Regions from separate parts of the Nitratireductor sp. PBL-C9 genome, predicted to be linked through region 1. Evidence: predicted binding sites of a transcription regulator. Region 1 holds the regulator's gene; each other region holds the start of a gene.
The links. Region 1 encodes LexA, which represses DNA repair genes until DNA is damaged. Its sites were predicted from a motif close to TGTTCNNNNTGTGTTCNG; they were not measured.

Region 1 (7,535 bases):
CGATGGCAATTCAGCAATCACGCCACGGCAGCCCCGTCGGGCACAAGGCCGCAGAGCGCATGAACGAGGCATGAACGCCGCATTCAAGAACGGTTCGAACCAGTTGGGCTAGTCAGGACACCAATGGCAGGGAGAGCGCCAGCCATGAAACCAAATGGCGTCTCTCTTCGTTAACAGGCCAAAGGAGACAAGCCATGCTTATCTTTACGCTCGCTGCCGCAATGACCGTCGCCATGCTGATCGCAACGGCGGTCGGCCTTCATGAAGAGGCCAACCGCATCAAGCTGGAAAACCGCGTGCGCAACACGGGCCGCAACACGGGCCATCGCCGCCTGCGTTAAAGGGCAGGAACGAATCCCTGCCCCTTACGTTTGGAAGAAGGCTGCAGATTATTCGGCAGCGCCCTCGCCGCCAGAAGCACCGTCTTCGCCAGCGCCATTGTCGGCACCAGTGTCAGGCGTATCCGCGTTGGCCGCAGGAGCTTCCCCCGCCTCGGCTGCGGCTTCTCCGTCCAGCGCTTCCATCTCTTCTTCTTCGGCCTGCGTATCGGAAATACGCTCAACCGAAACCACCTTCTCGCCCTTGGCCGTGTTGAAGATGGTCACGCCCTTGGTGGCGCGGCTTGCGATGCGGATGCCACCGACCGGAACGCGGATGACCTGACCGGCATTGGAAACCAGCATGATCTGGTCTTCCTGCTCGACCGGGAACGCCGCGATGAGCGGACCGATCTCGCCGGTTTTGGAGACATCGGTGGCGCGAATGCCCTTGCCGCCACGTCCGGTGACACGGAAGTCGTAGCTGGACGAGCGCTTGCCATAGCCGAACTCGCTGACGGTCAGCACCATCTGCTCGCGCGCCTGAAGCTCTTCGAAGCGCTCCGTGGACAGGCTTTCCTCCTCACCGACATCCTCGTTGGTGAGCGCCACTTCCTCTTCTTCACCCGAAGCCTGACGCCGCTCGGCGGCGGCCTGCTTGAGATAGGCAGCGCGTTCGGCCGGGCTTGCCTCCACATGGGCCAGAATGGCCATGGAGATGACCCGGTCGCCCTCGGCCAGATTGATGCCGCGCACACCGATCGAGTTGCGTCCGGCGAATACGCGTACATCGGTGACGCAGAAGCGGATGCACTGGCCCGAAGCCGCCGTCAGCAGAACGTCGTCGTCTTCGGTACAGGTGAAGACGCCGAGGATCTCGTCGCTCGGGTCATCCAGCTTCATGGCGATCTTGCCATTGCGGTTGACCTGAACGAAATCCGACAGCTTGTTGCGCCGCACCGTGCCGCGCGTGGTGGCGAACATGACGTCGAGCGCGCCCCAGCTCTCTTCATCCTCCGGAAGCGGCATGATCGTGGTGATGCTCTCGCCCTCTTCGAGCGGCAGCATGTTGCGCAGGAACTTGCCGACCGATTGCGGCGTACCGACCGGCAGACGCCAGACCTTCTCCTTGTAGACAATGCCACGCGAGGAGAAGAACAGGATCGGCGTGTGGGTGTTGGCGACGAAGAGCTGGGTGACGAAATCCTCGTCCTTGGTCGACATGCCCGAGCGGCCCTTGCCGCCACGCGCCTGCGCCCGGTAGATCGAAAGCGGCACGCGCTTGATGTAGCCCTTGCGCGTGACCGTGACGACCATGTCTTCACGCTGGATCAGGTCCTCATCGTCGAGATCTGCGCCACCTTCGGTGATCTCGGTGCGGCGCGGCGTGCCGAACTCGTCGCGCACGCCGATGAGCTCGTCCTTGACGATCTGCTGAATGCGGGCGCGCGAAGACAGAATCTCGAGGAAATCCGCGATCTCCACACCGATCTTGTTCAATTCGTCGGCGATCTCGTCGCGTCCGAGCGCGGTGAGGCGCTGGAGACGCAGCTCGAGGATCGAACGCGCCTGTTCTTCGGAGAGATTGTAGGTGCCATCCTCGTTGATGCGGTGACGCGGATCATCGATCAGCAGGATCAGCGCTTCCACATCGGAGGCCGGCCAGCGGCGCTCCATCAACTGCTCGCGCGCGGTCTGCGGATCGGGCGCGTGACGGATGAGCTTGATCACCTCGTCGATATTGGCAACGGCAATCGCAAGGCCAACCAGGACGTGCGCGCGCTCGCGCGCCTTGCGCAGCAGGTACTTGGTGCGCCGGCTGACCACTTCCTCGCGGAAGTAGACAAAGGCCTGGAGCAGATCAAGCAGGTTCATCTGTTCCGGCTTGCCGCCGTTGAGCGCCACCATGTTGGCGCCAAAGGAGGTCTGAAGCGGCGTGAAGCGGTAAAGCTGGTTCAGCACCACATCGGCAACGGCGTCGCGCTTCAGCTCGACCACGACGCGGTAACCCTGACGGTCACTCTCGTCGCGAATGTCGGAAATGCCTTCAATGCGCTTGTCGCGGACCAGCTCGGCCATCTTTTCGATCATCGACGCCTTGTTCACCTGATAGGGAACTTCGGTGATGATGATGGCTTCGCGATCATTGCGCGCCGGCTCGATCGAGACCTTGCCGCGCATGAGGATCGAGCCGCGGCCCGTCTCATAGGCGCTGCGGATACCTGAACGGCCGAGAATCAGGCCGCCGGTCGGGAAATCGGGACCGGGAATGATCTCCTGCAACTGCGGCAGGCCGAGTGCGGGGTTCTCGATCAGCGCCACGCAGCCATTGATGACTTCGACCAGATTGTGCGGCGGAATGTTCGTCGCCATGCCGACGGCGATACCACCCGAACCATTGACCAGAAGGTTCGGATAGCGCGCCGGAAGCACGCGCGGCTCGCTGGAGGAGCCGTCATAGGTGTCCTGAAAATCGACCGTGTCCTTGTCGATGTCTTCCAGAAGCTCATGCGCGCCCTTGGTGAGACGCGACTCGGTGTAACGCATTGCCGCCGGCGGATCGCCGTCGATGGAGCCGAAATTGCCCTGCCCGTCGACCAGCGGCAGGCGCATGGACCAGTTCTGCGCCATACGCACCAAGGCGTCGTAGATGGCGGCATCGCCGTGCGGGTGGTATTTACCCATCACGTCGGCAACGGGGCGGGCCGATTTCACATATTTGCGGTTCCAGTGGTAACCGCTCTCATGGGATGCATAGAGAATGCGCCGATGCACCGGCTTCAGACCATCGCGTGCATCCGGCAGGGCGCGGCTCACGATCACGCTCATCGCATAATCGAGATAAGAGCGCTGCATCTCCTCGACAATGGAAATCGGCTCGATTTCGTCGGGCTCGCCCGATCCGTTCGGCGTCGTCTGGTCAGTCAAAACGTGTCACATTCTTAATGAGGAATCACATACTCTTTATATATGAGCCGTCAGCGATTCTCCAATTGAGCATCCGTTTTTGATGACGGAAATCCAACGCAATTTCAGGCGCATACGAACCTCCTGGGGATGAGCGCCTTGACAAATTGCCGCAGGAAGCGAGCCTGCGTGAAGAATGAGGGCTTTTCCCTCGCATCCAAGCTGGGCTAGAGAGGCCGCAAGGAGAACCCGATGCCTGGTTACGATACCGTTTTCAACGCCTTCGTCACATTGCTGGTAACCGTCGATCCGCCAGGGCTTGCGCCGCTCTTTCTGGCGCTGACAGCGGGCATGAACCGCTCGGAGCGCAATCAGGTGGCCGTGCGCGCAGCCATCATCGGATTCGCCGTTCTGGCCCTGTTCGGCGTCGCTGGCAGCGCCATTCTGGCCGTGTTCGGCATCACGCTTCCCGCCTTCCGTGTGGCAGGCGGCCTGCTTCTGTTCTTCATCGCCTTCGAGATGATCTTCGAGCGCCGCCAGGAGCGCCACGAAAAGAGTGCCGAGCGCGCGATCACGCGCGACATGATCCGCAACATCGCCGCCTTCCCGCTGGCCATTCCGCTGATCGCGGGTCCCGGCGCCATCTCGGCCACCGTGCTTCTTTCGGGCGAGTTCAATTCGATTCTTGGCACCATCGCGCTGCTCGGCATCCTGCTTGGAACGATCCTCCTCACCTATGCCGTTTTCACGCTGGCGGAGCGCGTGGACCGCTTTCTGGGCGAAACGGGACGCTCCATCCTGACGCGCCTCCTGGGCGTCATTCTGGCAGCCCTCGCGGTCCAGTTCGTGGCAGACGGAGCCAAGGCGCTTTTCGCTGCGCCATAGGCGCTGCAACCGGACGGTTGCGGAACACAACTGGAACATATAGAGTATGTTCTGGTTTTGTTTTTAACTGATTCTCGGTGGCGCCCATGCTGACCCGCAAGCAGCACGAACTTCTTCTGTTCATCCATGAACGACTGAAGGAGACCGGAATCCCGCCCTCCTTCGATGAAATGAAGGAGGCGCTCGACCTCGCCTCCAAGTCCGGCATTCACCGGCTGATCACGGCTCTGGAGGAGCGCGGCTTCATTCGCCGGCTCCCGAACAGGGCGCGTGCGCTGGAGGTTCTGCGGCTTCCCGATTCCATCGCGCCGGGCCTCAATTCCGCCGCGCGCGGCTTTTCGCCAAGCGTCATCGAGGGCAGCCTCGGCAAGACGCCCGCGCCAGCGGCCTCCAAGCCTGCCGCCAGCAATGATGACGCGCTTTCCGGCGTCGTTTCCGTGCCTGTGATGGGCCGCATCGCTGCCGGTGTCCCCATCGACGCCATTCAGCACCAGACCCATTCCATCGCGGTTCCGCCGGACATGCTTACCGGTGGCGATCACTACGCGCTTGAGGTCAAGGGCGACTCGATGATCGATGCGGGCATTTTCGATGGCGACACGGTGATCATCCGCGAGACGCAGACCGCCAATCCCGGCGAGATCGTCGTGGCGCTGGTGGATCAGGAAGAGGCAACGCTGAAGCGCTTCCGCCGCAAGGGCGCATCGATTGCCCTTGAAGCCGCCAATCCGGCTTACGAAACCCGTATCTTCGGCCCCGACCGCGTCAAGGTGCAGGGTCGCCTCGTCGGCCTGATGCGCCGCTACTGAGTTTAAGACTATCCGGGGCGGCTTCAGGCATGCCCCGGCTCCGATGCCATCCGGCATCCAGAATGCGCGCTCTTTTCAAGCTCCGCGTCGGTTCAGCCAACATCGTCCGGGAAGAGCGCCTGGAAGACATGCGGAAGCATCTCGGGGAGGTCTTCCGCAATCAGGCCCCGGCCAAACATCCCGCCAGCCTCTGCATGCAGCCACACGCCGGCCGATGCCGCTTCGAAGACCGGCATGCCCTGCGCCAGAAGGCTGGCCACAATCCCGCACAGAACATCGCCAGAGCCCGCCGTCGCCAGGAAACGCGATCCGTTGGTGTTGATCGCGGCGCGCCCGTCCGGGCAGGCGACGACCGTGTCCGCCCCCTTCAGGATGATCACCGCTCCTGAGCGCTCTGCCGCTGCGCGCGCACGCTCCACCTTGGACATGGAAGCGTCAGCCGCGAGATCGCCGAAGAGGCGCGCGAATTCACCGTCATGCGGCGTCAGCACGGTCGCTAAGGCGGAGCTTCTCACGGCCTCGAAGAGCGTATCGGGCGCATCGGCAAAGGCGGTGATGGCGTCGGCATCCAGCACCAGCCCTTTCAGCCCTTCATCGCGCTCCAGAAAACCCAGCGCGAAGCTGCGCGTGCGCTCGCCTGTGCCGGCTGCCGGGCCGAGAACAGCGGCTGTCGGTTTTCGCTCATCGAGGAAGGCGATGAGTTCATCCACTGCCTCCGCCTTGCGCAGCATGATTGAGGTCAGGTGCATCGCGTTCACCGACAGGGCGTTTGCAGGCGAAAGCACCGTCACGGCCCCTGCCCCGGCGCGCGCCGCGCCACGCGCGGCAAGCCGCGCAGCACCAGTGGATGCGCCACCGCCCGAAACAACCGCCACATGACCACGCACATATTTGTGCGCATCGATCTCCACCGCCGGCACGGCGTCGCGCCAGAGCGCCGGACCATTCTCCCAGAGGGCGATATCCATTGATGCAAGCGCCGTCTCGGCAATGCCGATATCGGCCACGACCAGCTCGCCACACAGGCGTCGACCGGGCATGAGCAGATGCCCCGGCTTTTTGCGGAAAAACGTGACGGTCAGGTCCGCATTGAAGCAGCTGCCGAGGGGCTTGCCCGTGAGACCCGAAAGACCGGACGGAAGATCGACGGCAACCACCGGGACGCCCGCAGCCGCAACCCGCTCGATGAGTTCGGCCTCGATGCCCGCGATTGGCTTTGAAAGCCCGGCGCCATAGAGCGCGTCAACCACCAGCCAGCCGGCTTCGGGGCGAAAATCGGCCAAAGCCTCGGGCGTTACAAAACAGTCCTCGCGCGCCCTGGCGGCATCGCTGTCTTCCCGCGGCGCAGCATCGGCGAACAGGCGAACATTGACGCCGCGCTCGGCCAGAAGCCGCGCAATGACATAGCCGTCACCGCCATTGTTGCCCGGTCCGCAGAGAACCGCGACGCCAGCAGCGCCGGAAAACCGCTCGAGGATAAGATCAGCCACCGCCGCGCCGGCATTGCGCATCAGCCCGTACCCGTCATGAGGGCCGGCTGCGATGGCCGCGCGATCCACATTGCCCATTTCTTCAGGTGTCAGAACAACCATACGCATAACAAGCTGCCGCTTTCTTCGGCTCATTGCATATTTTTTAAGCAAGTCTCAAACTGCGAACCGCACCGCATGGTTCCCATCTTGCTATCCGGGGGCGCTCGCCTAGCATGCCAAAGCCGGAGAAAACCGCGTCGCGCCAATTCTCAAACGCAGAATGCAGCGTTTGGCACGCAACATGCAAGGCTCTGTCACGAGTTGGCATGTTTCGTGCTTCAACCGAACCGGAGCAATAAGGGATGCGGACCATCCGTCCCCGAACCCATTTGGAGGCCACCGAGGCATGAAAAAGGTCGAAGCGATCATCAAACCCTTCAAGCTCGATGAGGTGAAGGAGGCCCTTCAGGAAATCGGCCTTCAGGGCATCACCGTCATCGAGGCGAAGGGTTTCGGACGCCAGAAAGGCCACACCGAGCTCTATCGCGGGGCGGAATATGTCGTCGACTTCCTCCCCAAGGTGAAGATCGAGGTCGTCCTGCCGGACGAAACCGTCGACGCCGCCATCGAGGCGATCCGCAAGGCAGCCCAGACAGGCCGCATCGGCGACGGCAAGATCTTCGTCACCAATGTTGAAGAGGTCATCCGCATCCGCACCGGCGAGACCGGCGCAGACGCAGTCTGACCCCAACCACCAGTTCCCGGACCCGGTCCGGATCATCAGGCAAGCTCATCGCAAACAGGAAAGCGAATATGACCACAGCACAAGACATCATGAAGCAGATCAAGGAAAACGACGTAAAGTTCGTCGATCTTCGCTTCACGGATCCAAGAGGCAAGCTTCACCATGTCACGATGGATGTCACGGCCGTGGATGAGGACATGTTCGCCGATGGCGTCATGTTCGACGGCTCGTCCATTGCCGGCTGGAAGGCGATCAACGAGTCCGACATGGTTCTGATGCCGGAGCCCGACACGGCGCATATGGACCCGTTCTTCGCCCAGTCCACGATGGCCATCGTCTGCGACATTCTCGACCCGATCTCCGGCGAGGCCTACAACCGTGACCCGCGCGGCACCGCCAA
Region 2 (7,535 bases), on a different contig from region 1:
TATGGCGTCTGGCATTTCCAGCGCGCATCGCCACTGGCGCTTGGGGCCAATCTCGCGGCCATGCCCGTCGTCTCTCTTGTCGTCATGCCATCGGCGGTCGCGGCCATGGCCACGATGCCCTTCAATCTCGATGGCTGGGCGCTTGCCCTCATGGGGCGGGGCATCTCGACAGTCATGGCTATCGCGCATTGGTTCTCTGAGCGCACGCCATTCGATGCGACGGGAGCGATCCCGCTTTCAGCCACACTGAGCCTGAGCTGCGCGCTGGCCATTCTCACCCTCACAACCACCCGCTTGTGGCTGGCGGCTGTTCCGTTCCTGCTGGCGGGCGGCGTGCTTCTGGCAAACCACGATCTGCCCGACATGTTCGTTTCTGAAGATGCGCGGCTGGTCGCGGTCCAGATCGGGGACGACACGCTCGCCGTCAACCGCGCGCGCCCCAACGGGTTTTCTATCGAGAACTGGTTGCGCGCAGCGGGCGCGGGAATGGTGCGCAAGCCCGCCGGTTCGAAAGGCGCGTCGCTGGCCGACCTTCTCGCGGATCAGAGCGTCGGCCGTTTCCTGTGTAATCAATCGATCTGCGTTCTGCGGCATCCAGAGGGTATGCGGATCGCGCATGTGAAAAAGTCGGACGATGCCGCGACCGTGCGGCGCAGCATCATCGCTCTTTGCGCATCGGTCGATCTTGTCGTGGTGAATGATCCAACGCTTGATCGGCATTGCAGTGAAGATGGCGCGCGCATCATCACGGCGCGCGATCTTGCGCGTCGCGGCAGCGCCGAAGTCCGCTTTTCAGAAGGCGCCGGGATGCCGCACATCGCCTTCGCGATCCGCGAGCCATACCGGCCCTGGCATGAACACCGGCAATACTCACGGGCATCGAGAGGGCTTGGCCCCTACAGGCGTAAAGACAAAGAATGAGCGGCGCACCATCGTTCGCATAATCAATGAAAACAGATAGATACGCCGCTATATTGACTCTCTACATGCGCTTTCGCGTGCGGCCTGAAGCGAGATCAGCCGACAAGGCCCATGAAGGCTTTTGCAGCATGCGGGGCGCGGATCTTTCCTTCATGAATGAAGTAGACGAACACATCGCGCGGTTTTTTCTCCGGCGTGAAGCCGGGGTCAACAATCGGCAAATCGTCTGGCTGTCCGCCTTCGGCCCATTGTTCTGCGCGTCTGGCCCAGCCCTCCAGTTCGGCGGGCGGATAGGCCGTGGGCACATCGTCCTCGCCACGCTGGAGGCGCGCATAGACGAAGTCACCCGTCACATCGGCAATCTCGGGATAGGTGTTGTGGTGGGCGTAGCAGATGGCCGCGCCATATTTGCGAACCAGCTGCGGGAATTCAGGCATGCAGAAGGAATCGTGCCGCACTTCAAGAACGTGCCGCAGCGCGATGCCGTCACGCTCAGCCGGCAACAGTTTCAGGAACCCTTCGAAATCTTCCGGGTCGAACGTCTTCGTGGGCGCGAACTGCCAGACGAGCGGGCCGAGCTTGTCACCCATTTCCGTGATGCCGGAACCCAGAAATTTCTCAAGAGAAGCAGAGGCTTCCGAAAGAACCTTGCGGTTCGTCACGAAGCGGTTCCCTTTGAGTGAAAAGACAAAACCATCCGGGGCCTCATCCGCCCATTTGGCATAGGTGGCCGGCTTCTGGCTGCCGTAATAGGTGCCGTTCACTTCGATGGTCGGCACCTGTCGCGCCGCATATTCCAGCTGCCGCTTCTTCGGGAGGTCGTCCGGATAGAACGTGCCTTCCCAGGGCTGAAACGTCCAGCCGCCCATGCCGGCGCGAATGGTGCCTTCGCTCATCGTCTCACTCCGCTGCCTGGGCTTTGCCGGCTGGCCGGCGCTCCAGAAGTTCTTTCAGGAATTTGCCCGTGTAGCTGCGCGGCTCGGCCATCACATCGTCGATGGAGCCGCAGGCCACGAGCTCGCCGCCACCATCACCGCCTTCGGGGCCGAGGTCCAGAATCCAGTCGGCAGTCTTGATGACTTCGAGATTGTGCTCGATCACCACCACCGTGTTGCCCTGGTCCACCAGCTCGTGCAGCACTTCAAGCAGCTTGGCCACATCGTGGAAATGCAGACCCGTGGTGGGCTCGTCCAGAATGTAGAGCGTGCGCCCGGTTGCCCGTTTGGAGAGTTCCTTGGCGAGCTTGATGCGCTGCGCCTCACCACCGGAAAGCGTGGTCGCCTGCTGGCCGATATGGATATAGCCGAGCCCCACGCGCGAGAGCGTGACGAGCTTGTCGCGCACGGCCGGAACGGCGGAGAAGAACTCCACGCCTTCATCCACCGTCATCTCGAGCACGTCGGCAATCGACTTGCCCTTGAAGGTAACGTCGAGCGTCTCGCGGTTGTAGCGCTTGCCGTGGCAGACGTCGCAGGTCACATAGACATCCGGCAGGAAGTGCATTTCGATCTTGATGACGCCATCGCCCTGACAGGCCTCGCAGCGCCCGCCCTTCACATTGAAGGAGAAGCGACCCGGCTGATAGCCGCGCGCCTTGGCCTCGGGCAGGCCCGCGAACCAGTCGCGGATCGGCGTGAACGCGCCTGTATAGGTGGCCGGGTTGGAGCGCGGCGTGCGGCCGATGGGCGACTGGTCGATGTCGATGACCTTGTCGAGATGCTCAAGCCCTTCGAGCCGGTCGTGATCGGCCGGTTGCTCGCGCGACCCCATGATGCGGCGCGATGCGGCCTTGAACAGCGTCTCGATCAGAAGCGTGGACTTTCCGCCGCCAGAAACGCCGGTGACGCAGGCAAAAGTGCCAAGCGGCACATCCGCCGTCACGTTTTTCAGATTGTTGCCGCGCGCGCCCACGACGCGAATGCGCCGCTTCTTGGAGATTTCGCGGCGCTGTTCCGGCATCGGGATTGCCATTTCGCCGGTGAGATATTTGCCGGTGATCGAGGCCGGATTGGCCATGATCTCCTGCGGCGTGCCTTCAGCGATGATCTGTCCGCCATGAACACCGGCTGCCGGGCCGATATCGACCACATAGTCGGCGGTCAGAATGGCGTCCTCGTCGTGCTCCACCACGATCACCGTGTTGCCGAGATCGCGCAGATGTCTGAGCGTCGCCAGCAGGCGGTCATTGTCGCGCTGGTGCAGGCCGATAGAGGGTTCGTCCAGCACGTAGAGCACGCCTGTCAGGCCGGAACCGATCTGCGAGGCCAGACGAATGCGCTGGCTTTCGCCGCCCGACAGCGTGCCCGAATTGCGCGACAGGGTGAGATATTCGAGCCCGACATCGTTGAGGAAGCGCAGCCGCTCGCGGATCTCCTTGAGGATGCGCACCGCGATTTCGTTCTGCTTGTCGTTCAGATGCTCCGGCAGTTCCTCGAACCATGCGCCGGCCTTGCTGATCGACATGCCCGTGACCTGGCCGATATGCAGGCCGTCGATCTTGACGGCGAGCGCCTCGGGTTTGAGCCGGTGTCCATCGCAGGCGGGGCAGGGATGGGCCGACATGTAGCGCTCGATCTCCTCGCGCATCCAGGCCGATTCCGTCTCCTTCCAGCGCCGCTGAAGATTGACCACGACACCCTCGAAAGGCTTGGTGGTGCGGTAGCTGCGCAGGCCGTCATCGTAGTCGAAGACGATTTTCCTGTCGCCGGTGCCGTTCAGGATCGCGTCCTTGCCGTCGTCCGGCAGATCGCGCCAGCGGTCGCCCACCTTGAAGCCGAATTCGCGGCCAAGCGCTTCCAGCGTCTGCAGATAATAGGGCGACGTGGATTTGGCCCAGGGCGCGATGGCGCCTTCGCGCAGGATCGCATTGTCGTCCGGCACCACGAGATTGGGGTCGATGGCGCGCTGGCTGCCCAGACCGTCACAGGTGGGGCAGGCGCCGGCCGGATTGTTGAACGAGAAGAGACGCGGCTCGATCTCCGGAATGGTGAAGCCGGAGACCGGGCAGGCGAATTTTTCGGAGAAAACGATGCGCTCATGCGTCTCGTTTTTCGATTTGTTTGCGCCGCCGCCCTTGGCGGTCGCGCCTTCTGAAAGAGGTTTGTCGGCAAACTCGGCGACAGCCAGCCCCTCGGCGAGCTTCAGGCAGGTTTCGAGCGAATCCGCCAGGCGCGTCGCCAGATCTTCACGCACCACGACGCGGTCCACCACCACATCGATGTCGTGCTTGTACTTCTTGTCGAGGGCGGGAACATCGGCGATCTCGTAGAAGGTGCCGTCCACCTTTACCCGCTGAAAACCCTTCTTCTGAAGCTCGGCCATCTCCTTGCGGTATTCGCCTTTGCGCCCGCGCACGATGGGGGCGAGAATGTAAAGGCGGGTGCCTTCCTCCAGCGCCATAACCCGGTCGACCATCTGGCTCACGGTCTGGCTTTCGATGGGGAGGCCGGTCGCAGGCGAATAGGGCACGCCCACACGCGCGAAGAGAAGGCGCATATAGTCGTAGATCTCCGTCACCGTGCCGACGGTGGAGCGGGGATTTTTCGACGTGGTCTTCTGCTCGATGGAAATGGCCGGCGAAAGCCCGTCGATCTGGTCGACATCCGGCTTCTGCATCATTTCCAGGAACTGGCGCGCATAGGCCGAAAGGCTTTCGACATAGCGCCGCTGACCTTCGGCATAGATCGTGTCGAAGGCGAGCGAAGACTTGCCCGAGCCCGACAGGCCGGTCATGACGATCAGCTTTTCGCGCGGAAGGTCGAGATCGACATTCTTGAGATTGTGCTCGCGCGCGCCGCGAATGGTGATGGACTTGTGTTCTGGCATGCCCCGTCGCTGCCTGTCTCATTTATCTGGTGTGGCCGGCAGCATGCCGGACCATGCTTCATGTAGGAAACGCGCCGCAAATGTCGATGGGCCGCGCGGCCCGCTGACAGACGAGGGCGTTTCGACGTTGCGGGGGTTGTCCCTCGTTTTAAAAAAAAGAGCAAGGGAAAAGAACAAATATCGAACACGCTCCTGACACGATCGTCCTGCGCCGGGCTGGCTCTCGTGAGCATCCGTTACAGATGATCACAATTTCGCCCGCGCCGCCGCATCGCCTTGACCGCCATTAACCAAAGGCGCAGTATCATTTTCGTCAGTGCTCGTGGCTGTTGGCCGCCCTTGAAACCGCGCCGGTGGGCGCTTCGGGCGCGCATGGTTGCTTGAGCACGCTGACACCGAGCAAAGCCTCGTAACGCGAAGAAGGAGGGAGGCATGACTCCACCTGACCGACGCATCGGGCTTCGCCTATTGCGCGAAGCCACAGCTGGCTGATCGGTCCCGAGCGCATAACCGTCTCGTACGATCATGCGTTCCCGACGCGGTCCATGGCGATTGAGGACACTGCACTGCAGAACCTTCTTCGTCGGCAGGCACGACAACGCTGGCGGCTGGCTGCCCCACGAAAATCTAATCTTTATGAAGACAGGGACGGTGAAACCCGTCCTGCCTGATGATTACCGGTAAACCACTCCCGGTACGGAGGGTCAGAAGACCCGAAGCCCCGCGCGCTCGAAACAATGCGGCGGGGCTTTTCCTTTTTCTCTGTTCCTTTTTCTGTTGCGCCTTTCTGCGCGCCCCGGAAGGGGCTCATTGACAGGCATCCCGCCAAGTGCGAACATAAGAAGAACAAATGAGCTGTGGACGAGACCGGAGCAGGGGCAGCGGGAGAGCGCGCGCCAGCCCCGCTTGCGATAAAGTGCGCGGCAGATTTCGGATAAGCGTGGAGAAGCGTTATGGCGGGCAGCGTCAACAAGGTCATTCTGGTGGGAAATCTGGGTGCAGACCCGGAAATCCGCCGGCTCAACTCCGGTGATCCGGTGGTCAACATCCGCATCGCGACCTCGGAAACCTGGCGTGATCGCCAGTCCGGCGAGCGGCGCGAGCGCACCGAGTGGCACAATGTCGTGATCTTCAACGACAATCTTGCCAAGGTGGCGGAACAGTATCTGAAGAAGGGCGCCAAGGTTTACGTCGAGGGCCAGCTCCAGACGCGCAAATGGACCGACCAGAACGGTCAGGACCGCTACACGACGGAAATCGTTCTGCAGAAGTTCCGTGGCGAACTGCAGATGCTCGACACGCGCGGGCAGGGCGGTGACAACCAGGTCGGTTATGGCGGCGGCGGTGGTCGCAGCTCCGATTTCGGCCAGTCCGGTCCCGCCGATACCGGTGGCAGCAGCGGCGGCGGCGGTGGCGGTTACTCGCAGAACCTCGACGACGAAATTCCGTTCTGAGACGGAACAATCGCATGAAAAAGCCCGGCAGAGCCGCTTCGACCGCACCGTGTCTGAGCAGGCCTGCCGGGCTTTTCTTTTTTGCGGTGGCGACGGCCCTTGCGCCATCGCCGGTGAATGCCGGTGAAGCGGATGTTGTCGCGGTCGAAATCATTGCTGACGGTGATGGAGCCCATCGCTTCGACGTGACGGTCGAGCATGGGGACGAGGGCTGGGATCACTATGCAGACCGCTCGGATGTGTTGGATGACGCTGGCAAGGTCATCGCCTCTCGAACGCTTCTTCACCCACATGTGAATGAACAGCCTTTTACGCGCAGCCTTTCAGGTGTCGCGCTGCCCGAGGGGCTCGGTCATGTGACTGTACGTGCGCATGACACCGTGCACGGGCTTGGCGGTCGCATCATGCGCGTCGCAATCCCCGGGCGCGAAGGCGAGGGCGGTTAATGCCTGCTCTCTACAGCGCAGCGGGCTGACATTGCGCAGAATGGCAAGCCGGGCTGGCGCGGTGTGCTGACGACGATCCACCGGATTTCGCAGCACTTCTGGCTGTAACCATCGGGTGCGAAGCACTCACCCAAGCATCAGCACACGGCAGCGATCGCCTTCTTCAGCTGCCGGCGAGCCGGGCTCGCGCACGATCAGCGCATTGGATGCGGCCAGCGTGGTCAGCATGGAGGAATCCTGCAGCGTGAACGGCGTGGCGATCAGCCCTTCGGAACCGGGCGCCACCGAGGCGCGAACATAGTCGCGGCGTTCATCGTTTGCCCGCAGCGCCTTTGCCAGAACAGCCGAGCGCAGATCCGGCGCGTAGCTGCGCTGGCCAAGCCGGGCAATGAGCGGACGCAGAAACAGATGCGCGCAGACGAGGCTGGAAACCGGGTTGCCAGGCAGGCCAAGCACACGCATGTCACCCAGCCGCCCGAACATCAGCGGTTTGCCGGGGCGCATGGCGATTTTCCAGAAATCAAGCGACATGCCCGCATCGAGCAGCGCCTGCCGCACCAGGTCGCGCGCACCGACCGAAGCGCCGCCAAGCGTCACCAGAACATGCGCACCGGCGGCAGCGGCCCTGCGCACCGCGTCGGAGATCGCGGCGCTGTCGTCGGGGATGATGCCGAGATCGAGAATGCGCGCGCCTTCCCTGCGCGCCAGAGCGCCGATGGCAAAGCCGTTGGATGCAACGATCTGGTCCGGGCCACAGGGCTCGCCCGGCCGCACCAGCTCGTCGCCCGTGGCGATCACCGCCACCAGCGGGCGCTGCGTCACATCAAGCGTTGCATGGCCTGCCGCAGCCGCCAGCCCTATTCCCGCAGGTCCGAGCCGGCGTCCCTGT
Region 3 (7,535 bases), on a different contig from region 1:
ATAAGAATGGATCGCATCATTGAAGTTCACCCGGAAACAAGAAAGCGCTGAAAGGCGGTGTCAGAGGCACCAGGCCAGCCCGGACTGGGCCAGCGCGAGAAAGATGTCGGCTCCGTTTTCCAGCCACATGGCAAAGACAAGACCGGTCAGGGCGGCAAGAACCAATGCTGCCGCGCCCATCACGATCCAGTTGGCCAAAGGCCTGGAGCCGTTTGTTTTCATGCCCCATGATAGGCGAAATGCGCTGCCGGACGCAAAGCCCATCTTGTCGCAAGCCTGTGCAGAAAATCGGAAGGGGAGGGAACCTCCCGTCGCCGGGAGCGCGACGGGAGGACTGCGGGGTTGAGGTGTTTTGCCTGGAGGCATTGCGCGGGTTTCTGGCCCGCAGGAACACAATAGGCATTCACGGCTAGGAAATGGTGTCCTTGATCTTCAATCATCGGGTGTGGATGATTGTATCGCCAATCAGCAGGAGACCGGGCAATGTCGATTGCGGGCATTCGTCTCAAGCGGATCTATGATCCTGTCGAGCCGGAAGATGGGGCGCGCATCCTCGTCGACCGGCTGTGGCCGCGCGGCGTCAGCAAGGAGCGCGCGGCACTTGAAAGCTGGCGGCCTCAGATCGGGCCGAGCCACGAGCTACGCCGGTGGTTTGCGCATCAGCCGGAGCGCTGGGACACGTTCTGCAACAGATATTGCGCTGAATTGAAGGCGCAGCCTGATCTTCTCGAAGACTTGCGTGAAAAAGCGCGGAAAGGACCAGTGACGCTGCTTTTCTCGGCGCGGGACCGTGAGCGCAATCAGGCGGCTGTGATCCGCAATCTTCTTCAAGAAAGCACGGATGGCTGAGGGAAAAAGTATACGAATTCTGAAAACGGCAACCTGCCATTGTACTTTTTCGCAAATGACTGTTTCTTGTAAAAAAGAGTAGAGCCGGTAATGAAACCTGTTTGCCTTTAGCGTATACGCAGGGGCTCTCTCTTGACTTCATTCATACAGACAGAGACATATGTGTTCAGGCAGCGCGCTTGTTTTGGGCAGCTGCGGCATCGGGGCGGATTTTATGATCAAGGATTTTGACAAGTTAAAGCAGCAACTTGCCGAGCTTTCCGAGGCGGTGAACAAGTTCGAGTCTGAAGCGGTGCAATTGCGCGTCGTGGAGCTTGTTCTGGGCCAGCGCGACGGTCAGGTTGCCGGCCTGTCCGAAAATGGTATCGATGGATACATTGCCGGACCGGGCATGATGCACATTGTGCGCAACACGCCGCGTCCCGGACGCAAGAAGACGACCACCGACAGCGCCAGGGGCGCGGTCGCGGCGCTGAATGAGCTGCTTGAAGGCGATTTCTTCAGCGAGCCGCGCACGATTGGCGATGTCGTCGCCCACTGCCAGAGCCAGTTTGGCACGCGCTACAAGTCGAACGCCTTTTCAGGCCCGCTCTCGCGCCATGCCCGCAACGGCATTCTGACCCGCGAGAAAAATGAAGACGGCAAGTTCGTCTACGTCGATCCGCAAAAGGCTGCCTAGAGCAGCGCGCACACATTGCGGGCCGGGTGAGTGCGTTTACAGCCGCCCGGGTTTGCTCCTTCCAGAAAACCGAAACGCTCGCTTCCCGTCGGGGCCGCGCATTTTGCGGGTCAGGTGATTCCACCTGACCCCTTGTTCCTGTTTTCACGAAATTCTGGACGGAAAACCGTTTCCCGATTTTGCCGCTGGGTCTAGGCCGGCTTCACGAAGCCTTCGAGAACGCGTTTCTGGCCGGCCTTGTCGAAATCGATGGTGAGCTTGTTGCCCTCGATTGCCGAGACATTGCCATTGCCGAACTTCATATGGAACACGCGGTCGCCGACCTTGAAGGTGGACGGCTTTTCGGACACGGATCTGGCGACCAGCTCGCCCTCGATCACACGGCCCTTCACCGAGCCGCGCCCCGCGCCATAGCCCGAATCCGCCTCGCCATAGCCGATGCGCTCGACCTGATGGCCGGAGCGATTGCCCCAGTTGCGCGCGGTTGCGTCGGTGCGGTTCTTCTGGGCGCGCTGCCAGCCGGGCGTCGCGTAGCTGTTGGAGAACACGCTCTGGTCGTCGAAACGCGATTTGCCATAGGGGTTGGGCCGGCCGGGCTGGCCGACGGAATACCCGCCATAGCTGTTGCTCTCTTCGGCCACGTCCACATGCGCTTCGGGAAGCTCGTCCAGAAAGCGGGAAGGAATTGTCGACTGCCACAGACCGTGGATACGCCGGTTTGAGGCGAACCACAGGTGCAGGTTCTTCTTGGCGCGCGTCAGGCCCACATAGGCCAGCCGCCGCTCTTCCTCGAGGCCCGAGCGACCGCCTTCGTCAAGCGCGCGCTGATGCGGGAAGAGGCCTTCCTCCCAGCCGGGCAGGAACACGGTCGGGAATTCAAGACCCTTGGCCGAGTGCAGCGTCATCAGGCTTACGGCGTCGAGCTCTTCATGGCGCTCGGCGTCCATCACCAGCGCCACATGCTCCAGAAAACCGCGCAGGCTCTCATATTCCTCCATGGAGCGGATCAGCTCCTTGAGGTTTTCAAGCCGTCCCGGCGCTTCTGCCGAACGGTCGTTCTTCCACATTTCCGTGTAGCCGGATTCCTCGAGGATCATCTCGGCCAGTTCCGTGTGGGGCGTCCGGTCGAGCATGCTCTGCCAGCGCTCGATGTTCTCCACCAGCGTGCGCAGCGAGGCGCGCGGCTTTGGCTTCATCTCCTCGGTGCCGACCAGATCGCGTGCGGCCTGCAGGAGCGTTGCCTCACGCATGCGCGAAACATCGTGGATCTGGCGCACGCTGGCTTCACCCAGCCCGCGCTTGGGCACATTGACGATGCGCTCGAATGCCAGATCGTCGGCGGCCTGCGCGACGATGCGGAAATAGGCCATGGCGTCGCGGATCTCGAGGCGCTCATAGAAGCGCGGTCCGCCGATGACGCGGTAATTGAGCCCCAGCGTGACGAAGCGGTCTTCGAACTCACGCATCTGGAAGGAGGCGCGCACGAGGATGGCGATGTCGTTGAGCGCGTGGCCCTTGGACTGCAACGCCTCGATCTCTTCGCCCACGGCCCGGGCCTCTTCCTCCGAATCCCAGGCGGCATGCACCTTCACCTTGGGATCGTCGGGGTCGGAATGCTCGGTGAAGAGCGTTTTGCCAAGCCGCCCTTCATTGTTGGCGATGAGGTGCGAGGCAGCGCCCAGAATGTGCTTGGTGGAACGGTAATTGCGCTCCAGCCGGATCACGGCAGCGCCGGGGAAATCCTTCTCGAAGCGCAGGATGTTGTCCACTTCCGCGCCGCGCCAGCCATAGATCGACTGGTCGTCATCACCGACGCAGCAGATGTTCACCGGTTCCGTGCTCTTGGGGCGCTGGGCGAGCAGCCGCAGCCACATGTACTGGGCGGTGTTGGTGTCCTGATACTCGTCCACCAGAATGTATTTGAACCGACGGTGATAGTCCGCAAGCACATCGGGATGATCGCGCAGAATGCGGATCGGATGGCAAAGGAGATCGCCGAAATCGACGGCGTTGAGCGTCTTCAGGCGGTTCTGATAGGCGGTGTAGAGTTCACGGCCCTTGCCATTGGCGAAGGCGCGGGCGTCGCCCTCGGGAATTTCCTTTGGTGCCAGCCCCTTGTTCTTCCAGCCGTCGATCATCTGCGCGAACTGGCGCGGCGGCCAGCGCTTGTCGTCCAGCCCTTCGGCCTGAATGATCTGCTTGATGAGGCGGATCTGGTCATCGGTGTCGAGAATGGTGAAGGAGCTTTTGAGCCCCGCCAGCTCGGCATGCTTGCGCAGGATCTTCACACCGATGGAGTGGAAGGTGCCGAGCCATGGCATGCCCTCGATGGCCTCGCCGACCAGCGTGCCGATACGCACTTTCATCTCGCGCGCGGCCTTGTTGGTGAAGGTCACGGCCAGGATCTGTGAGGGATAGGCGCGGCCGGAGGCCAGAATATGCGCGATGCGCGTGGTCAGAACGCGTGTCTTGCCGGTGCCCGCGCCCGCAAGCACCAGAACCGGGCCTTCGGTGGTTTCCACCGCCAGCCGCTGCTCGGGATTGAGCGCATCGAGATAGCGTGTGTCGGGTCCGCCCGTGCGCGCAGCCATGGCGCGCGCTGCGATGCCTGAAGGCTTCTGCGCAGCCGGGGGCGTCGGGGCGGGTTCGTCCTCGTCAAAGAACGGAATATCATCAGGAAAGCCGGACATCGCACCTGCTTATGGTGATTCGGGGGGCATAGCCCATGGATGTTTTCTATTTGTACCGGTTTGCGCCTCACGAACCAAGGGGGTGCCAAGCCGGCAAAAAGCGGGGGAACAGCGTCGTCAGTGCTCGCTTTCGCAGAGTGAATGGTCGGATAGCGCCCGCAGCACATAGCAATCGCAAACCGAGCCGCTGTCGCAACTGTCGACGATGCGCTGGAGCTCATGCTCCAGCCTTTGCAGGCGGGCAATGCGCTCGCGCACTTCGGTAAGGTGCTCGCGGGCAATGCTGTCCGCCGTTTCGCAGGGTTTTTCGGGATGCCCGCTCAGTTCGATCAGCGAACGGATTGCGTCGATGCCCAGCCCCAGGTCGCGGGCGTGGCGGATGAAGGCGAGGCGCTCCATCGCCTGCTTTCCATAGCGACGCTGGTTGCCGGAGGAGCGCTCGGGCGGTTCGATCAGCCCGGTTTCCTCGTAATAACGGATGGTTGGCACCTTCACGCCCACCCGTTTCGACAGTTCGCCAATTGACCACATGCCGCGCGGCTCCTTCAAAATCTCTAGTCTATATAGGTATTGCCGGTCTTCTGCGAAAGGCCAAGGGGGAAAGCCAGACGGGGGGCGGGCGAAGAGAAAATTGGTTCACGCGGGCGTGAATGGACGTTTTCCCGGCTGGCCCTACCTTGGACTTCGGCGGGAACCAGTCAACGAAATGGGAGTGAATTCATGCAGGATCAGCCGAAGATCACCCAGGCGATGATCGACGCCTATGACGAATACACCCATCTGACCCTCGACCGCCGCGCCTTCATGAACAGGCTGACGCGACTGGCCGGATCGGGTGCAGCTGCGGCCGCCATCGCGCCTCTGCTGGCGGCAAATTCCGCCCGCGCGGCCATGGTCGCAGACGATGACGAACGCCTTGAAGCCGAAGACATCACCTATCCGGGTGAGGGCGGCGAGATGAAGGGCTATCTCGTGCGGCCTGCGGATGCGGGCGAGAAACTGCCCGCTGTGATCGTCGTTCACGAAAACCGCGGCCTGAACCCGCATATCCGCGATGTGGCGCGGCGTGTTGCGCTGGAAGGCTTTGTGGCGCTTGCCCCGGACTTCCTCTCACCGCTGGGCGGCACGCCGGAGGATGAGGACAAGGCGCGCGGTCTGTTCGGCGAACTGGATCGCGATCAGACGGTGGGCAATGCGGTGGCCACGCAGGCTTTTCTGGCAGGCCATGACGCCACGACCGGCAAGGTGGGCGTGATCGGCTTCTGCTGGGGCGGGGCGCTGGTGAACAATCTGGCCGTTGCCGATCCCGAACTGGATGCGGGCGTCGCCTATTATGGCACGCAGCCGGCGGCGGAAGATGTGGTGCGGATCGAAGCACCGCTGCTCCTGCACTATGCCGGGCTGGATGAGCGCGTGAATGCGGGCATCGACGCTTATCGGGCCGCACTTGAAGATGCGGGCAAGACCTTCACCATCCATGTCTATGAAGGGGTGAACCACGCGTTCAACAACGACACGTCCGAAGCCCGCTATGACAGTGCTGCGGCGGAACTGGCCTGGGAGCGCACGATTGCGTTTCTGAAGGAGAACCTGACCTGACTTCAGTATGAGCCGAAGGGCAGGGGATCGAAGTCCAGAAAAATGCGTTTCTGGCGCGCGGTGCGCACAATGGCGCGTACATAGATCAGATCGATGGGAATGGGCCTGCGGTTGCGCTCCAGCCAGTAGAGCTCGTCCTCGATGGATTTGAGCGCGCGCCAGAAATCATAATCGGAGATCTCGTGCGAATGCGCGAGACTCTCCGACAGGGCTCTGGCTTCCTCGTTCAACAACTGGCTTCTCGCCGCCTACGAATCGACTGGTTTCAGGCGATGGTCTGCGCGGGGAGGGGCCGCTTCAAGCGGGCGACATGGTTAAACTTGTGCAAAGATCTGGCCGCTGGCGTTATGGTTAACGGAGCCTTTAACCAGTCCTTATCCCTTTAAGTCTCTGGCGCAAAAGAACTATCGGTGTTCTTCCTCGCTGATGTCCACCAGCGCGCGGTTGAAGAAACGCAGCGCCCGCACATGGCTGGCAAAGGCGATGACGCGGCCCGGATCCTGCAGATCGACCACCGGCAGGCGGTCGTAGCCGCCCTTGTCGAAGGCGCGCAGCGCCGCCTCCAGCGTGTCGGTCGGTTTGAGCGCCGGCGCGCCCGTTTCCGGGTCGAAGGCCACAGGTTCCTCATCCTCCGGCAGCGGCTCCATGAAATCCATCACACGGGTCATGTGGCCGAGCGTCTTGTGCGGCCCCTCAACGAGAAACAGCCCGCGCATCTCCAGCTGCCACTGGAACCAGGAATGGCCGTGAATGGCCTGGGTGATGCCATGCGCCACCGCCACGGTGAGCAGGAGCGCGATGGACAGCTCGTAGCCGCCGGTCAGTTCGAACACGATGACGGTGGTGGAGATGGGGGCGCCGAGAACGGCTCCGGCAACGGCGCCCATGCCGAGGATGGCGTAGAGCCCTTCGCTCGATGCCATGTTGGGGAAGGCTGCGGCGGCGATGATGCCGAACGCGCCGCCGGTGAGCGCGCCGAGGAAGAGGGCTGGGGAAAAGATGCCGCCGCCAAACCGCATGGCGAGCGTGATGGAAGTTGCGGCCGTCTTGACGACGATGAGCGCCAGCATGGTCATGAGCGGCAGGCGGTTCCACAGCGCCATGTCGGTGATCTCGTAACCGACGCCGAGGATCTGCGGGAAGACCACGGCCATGCCGCCGACGATGAGCCCGCCGACCACGGGGCGCGTCCATAAGGGAATGCGCACGCCGCGCGCCGCATAGTCGGAGACGAAGAGCGAGAACTGGAACAGGATTGCGACCACGGCGGCGGTCACGCCGAGCAGCGCGAAGGCCGGAAACTCCCAGAAGGACGTGATCTGGTGGGTGGGCACCAGAAAGGCAGCCGAACTGCCGAACCAGAGGCGCGAGGCCACCGCACCCGCCGCCGAGGCGATGACGATGGGCACGAAGGAGCGCATGGCGTAATGCCCGAGGATGACCTCATGGGCGAACAGGACGCCGGCGATGGGTGCGTTGAACGAGGCGGAGATGGCGCTTGCAACGCCAGCGCCAAGCAATGTGCGCCGGCACCATTCGGGCAGGTTTGCGCGCCAGGCGATGGCGCTGGCAAGCACTGCGCCCAGATGCACCACGGGCCCTTCGCGCCCCGCACTTGCGCCCGAACCGAGCGAAAGCGCGGTGATGAATGCGGACAGGATGCCTTCGCGGAAGGAAAGCTTGCTGCGGCCGGAAAGCGCGCGCGCCTCGATCACGTC

Region 2: uvrA (excinuclease ABC subunit UvrA) is a predicted target of LexA. The motif match lies at 4,916-4,933, and genes of this name have one in related genera.
Region 3: ACRTG1_RS11240 (ATP-dependent helicase) is a predicted target of LexA. The motif match lies at 4,259-4,276, and genes of this name have one in related genera.

What each region holds. Positions count from the first base shown of each region.
Region 1 covers NZ_JBPAXW010000012.1:4,765-12,299, reverse strand. Annotated here, with positions in the region: gene ACRTG1_RS22050 (hypothetical protein) at 195-341, shown strand; gene gyrA (DNA gyrase subunit A) at 390-3,245, opposite strand; gene ACRTG1_RS22040 (MarC family protein) at 3,477-4,109, shown strand; gene lexA (transcriptional repressor LexA) at 4,196-4,918, shown strand; gene ACRTG1_RS22030 (NAD(P)H-hydrate dehydratase) at 5,011-6,516, opposite strand; gene ACRTG1_RS22025 (P-II family nitrogen regulator) at 6,797-7,135, shown strand; gene glnA (type I glutamate--ammonia ligase) at 7,204-7,535, shown strand, end outside.
Region 2 covers NZ_JBPAXW010000007.1:15,759-23,293, reverse strand. Annotated here, with positions in the region: gene ACRTG1_RS15225 (ComEC/Rec2 family competence protein) at 1-921, shown strand, start outside; gene ACRTG1_RS15220 (DUF72 domain-containing protein) at 1,017-1,817, opposite strand; gene uvrA (excinuclease ABC subunit UvrA) at 1,822-4,746, opposite strand; gene ACRTG1_RS15210 (single-stranded DNA-binding protein) at 5,700-6,200, shown strand; gene ACRTG1_RS15205 (hypothetical protein) at 6,215-6,646, shown strand; gene ACRTG1_RS15200 (molybdopterin molybdotransferase MoeA) at 6,773-7,535, opposite strand, start outside.
Region 3 covers NZ_JBPAXW010000004.1:277,538-285,072, reverse strand. Annotated here, with positions in the region: gene ACRTG1_RS11260 (SCO family protein) at 1-20, opposite strand, end outside; gene ACRTG1_RS11255 (hypothetical protein) at 61-222, opposite strand; gene ACRTG1_RS11250 (DUF488 domain-containing protein) at 484-849, shown strand; gene ACRTG1_RS11245 (hypothetical protein) at 1,064-1,528, shown strand; gene ACRTG1_RS11240 (ATP-dependent helicase) at 1,720-4,218, opposite strand; gene ACRTG1_RS11235 (MerR family transcriptional regulator) at 4,336-4,749, opposite strand; gene ACRTG1_RS11230 (dienelactone hydrolase family protein) at 4,939-5,817, shown strand; gene ACRTG1_RS11225 (hypothetical protein) at 5,820-6,050, opposite strand; gene ACRTG1_RS11220 (chloride channel protein) at 6,222-7,535, opposite strand, start outside.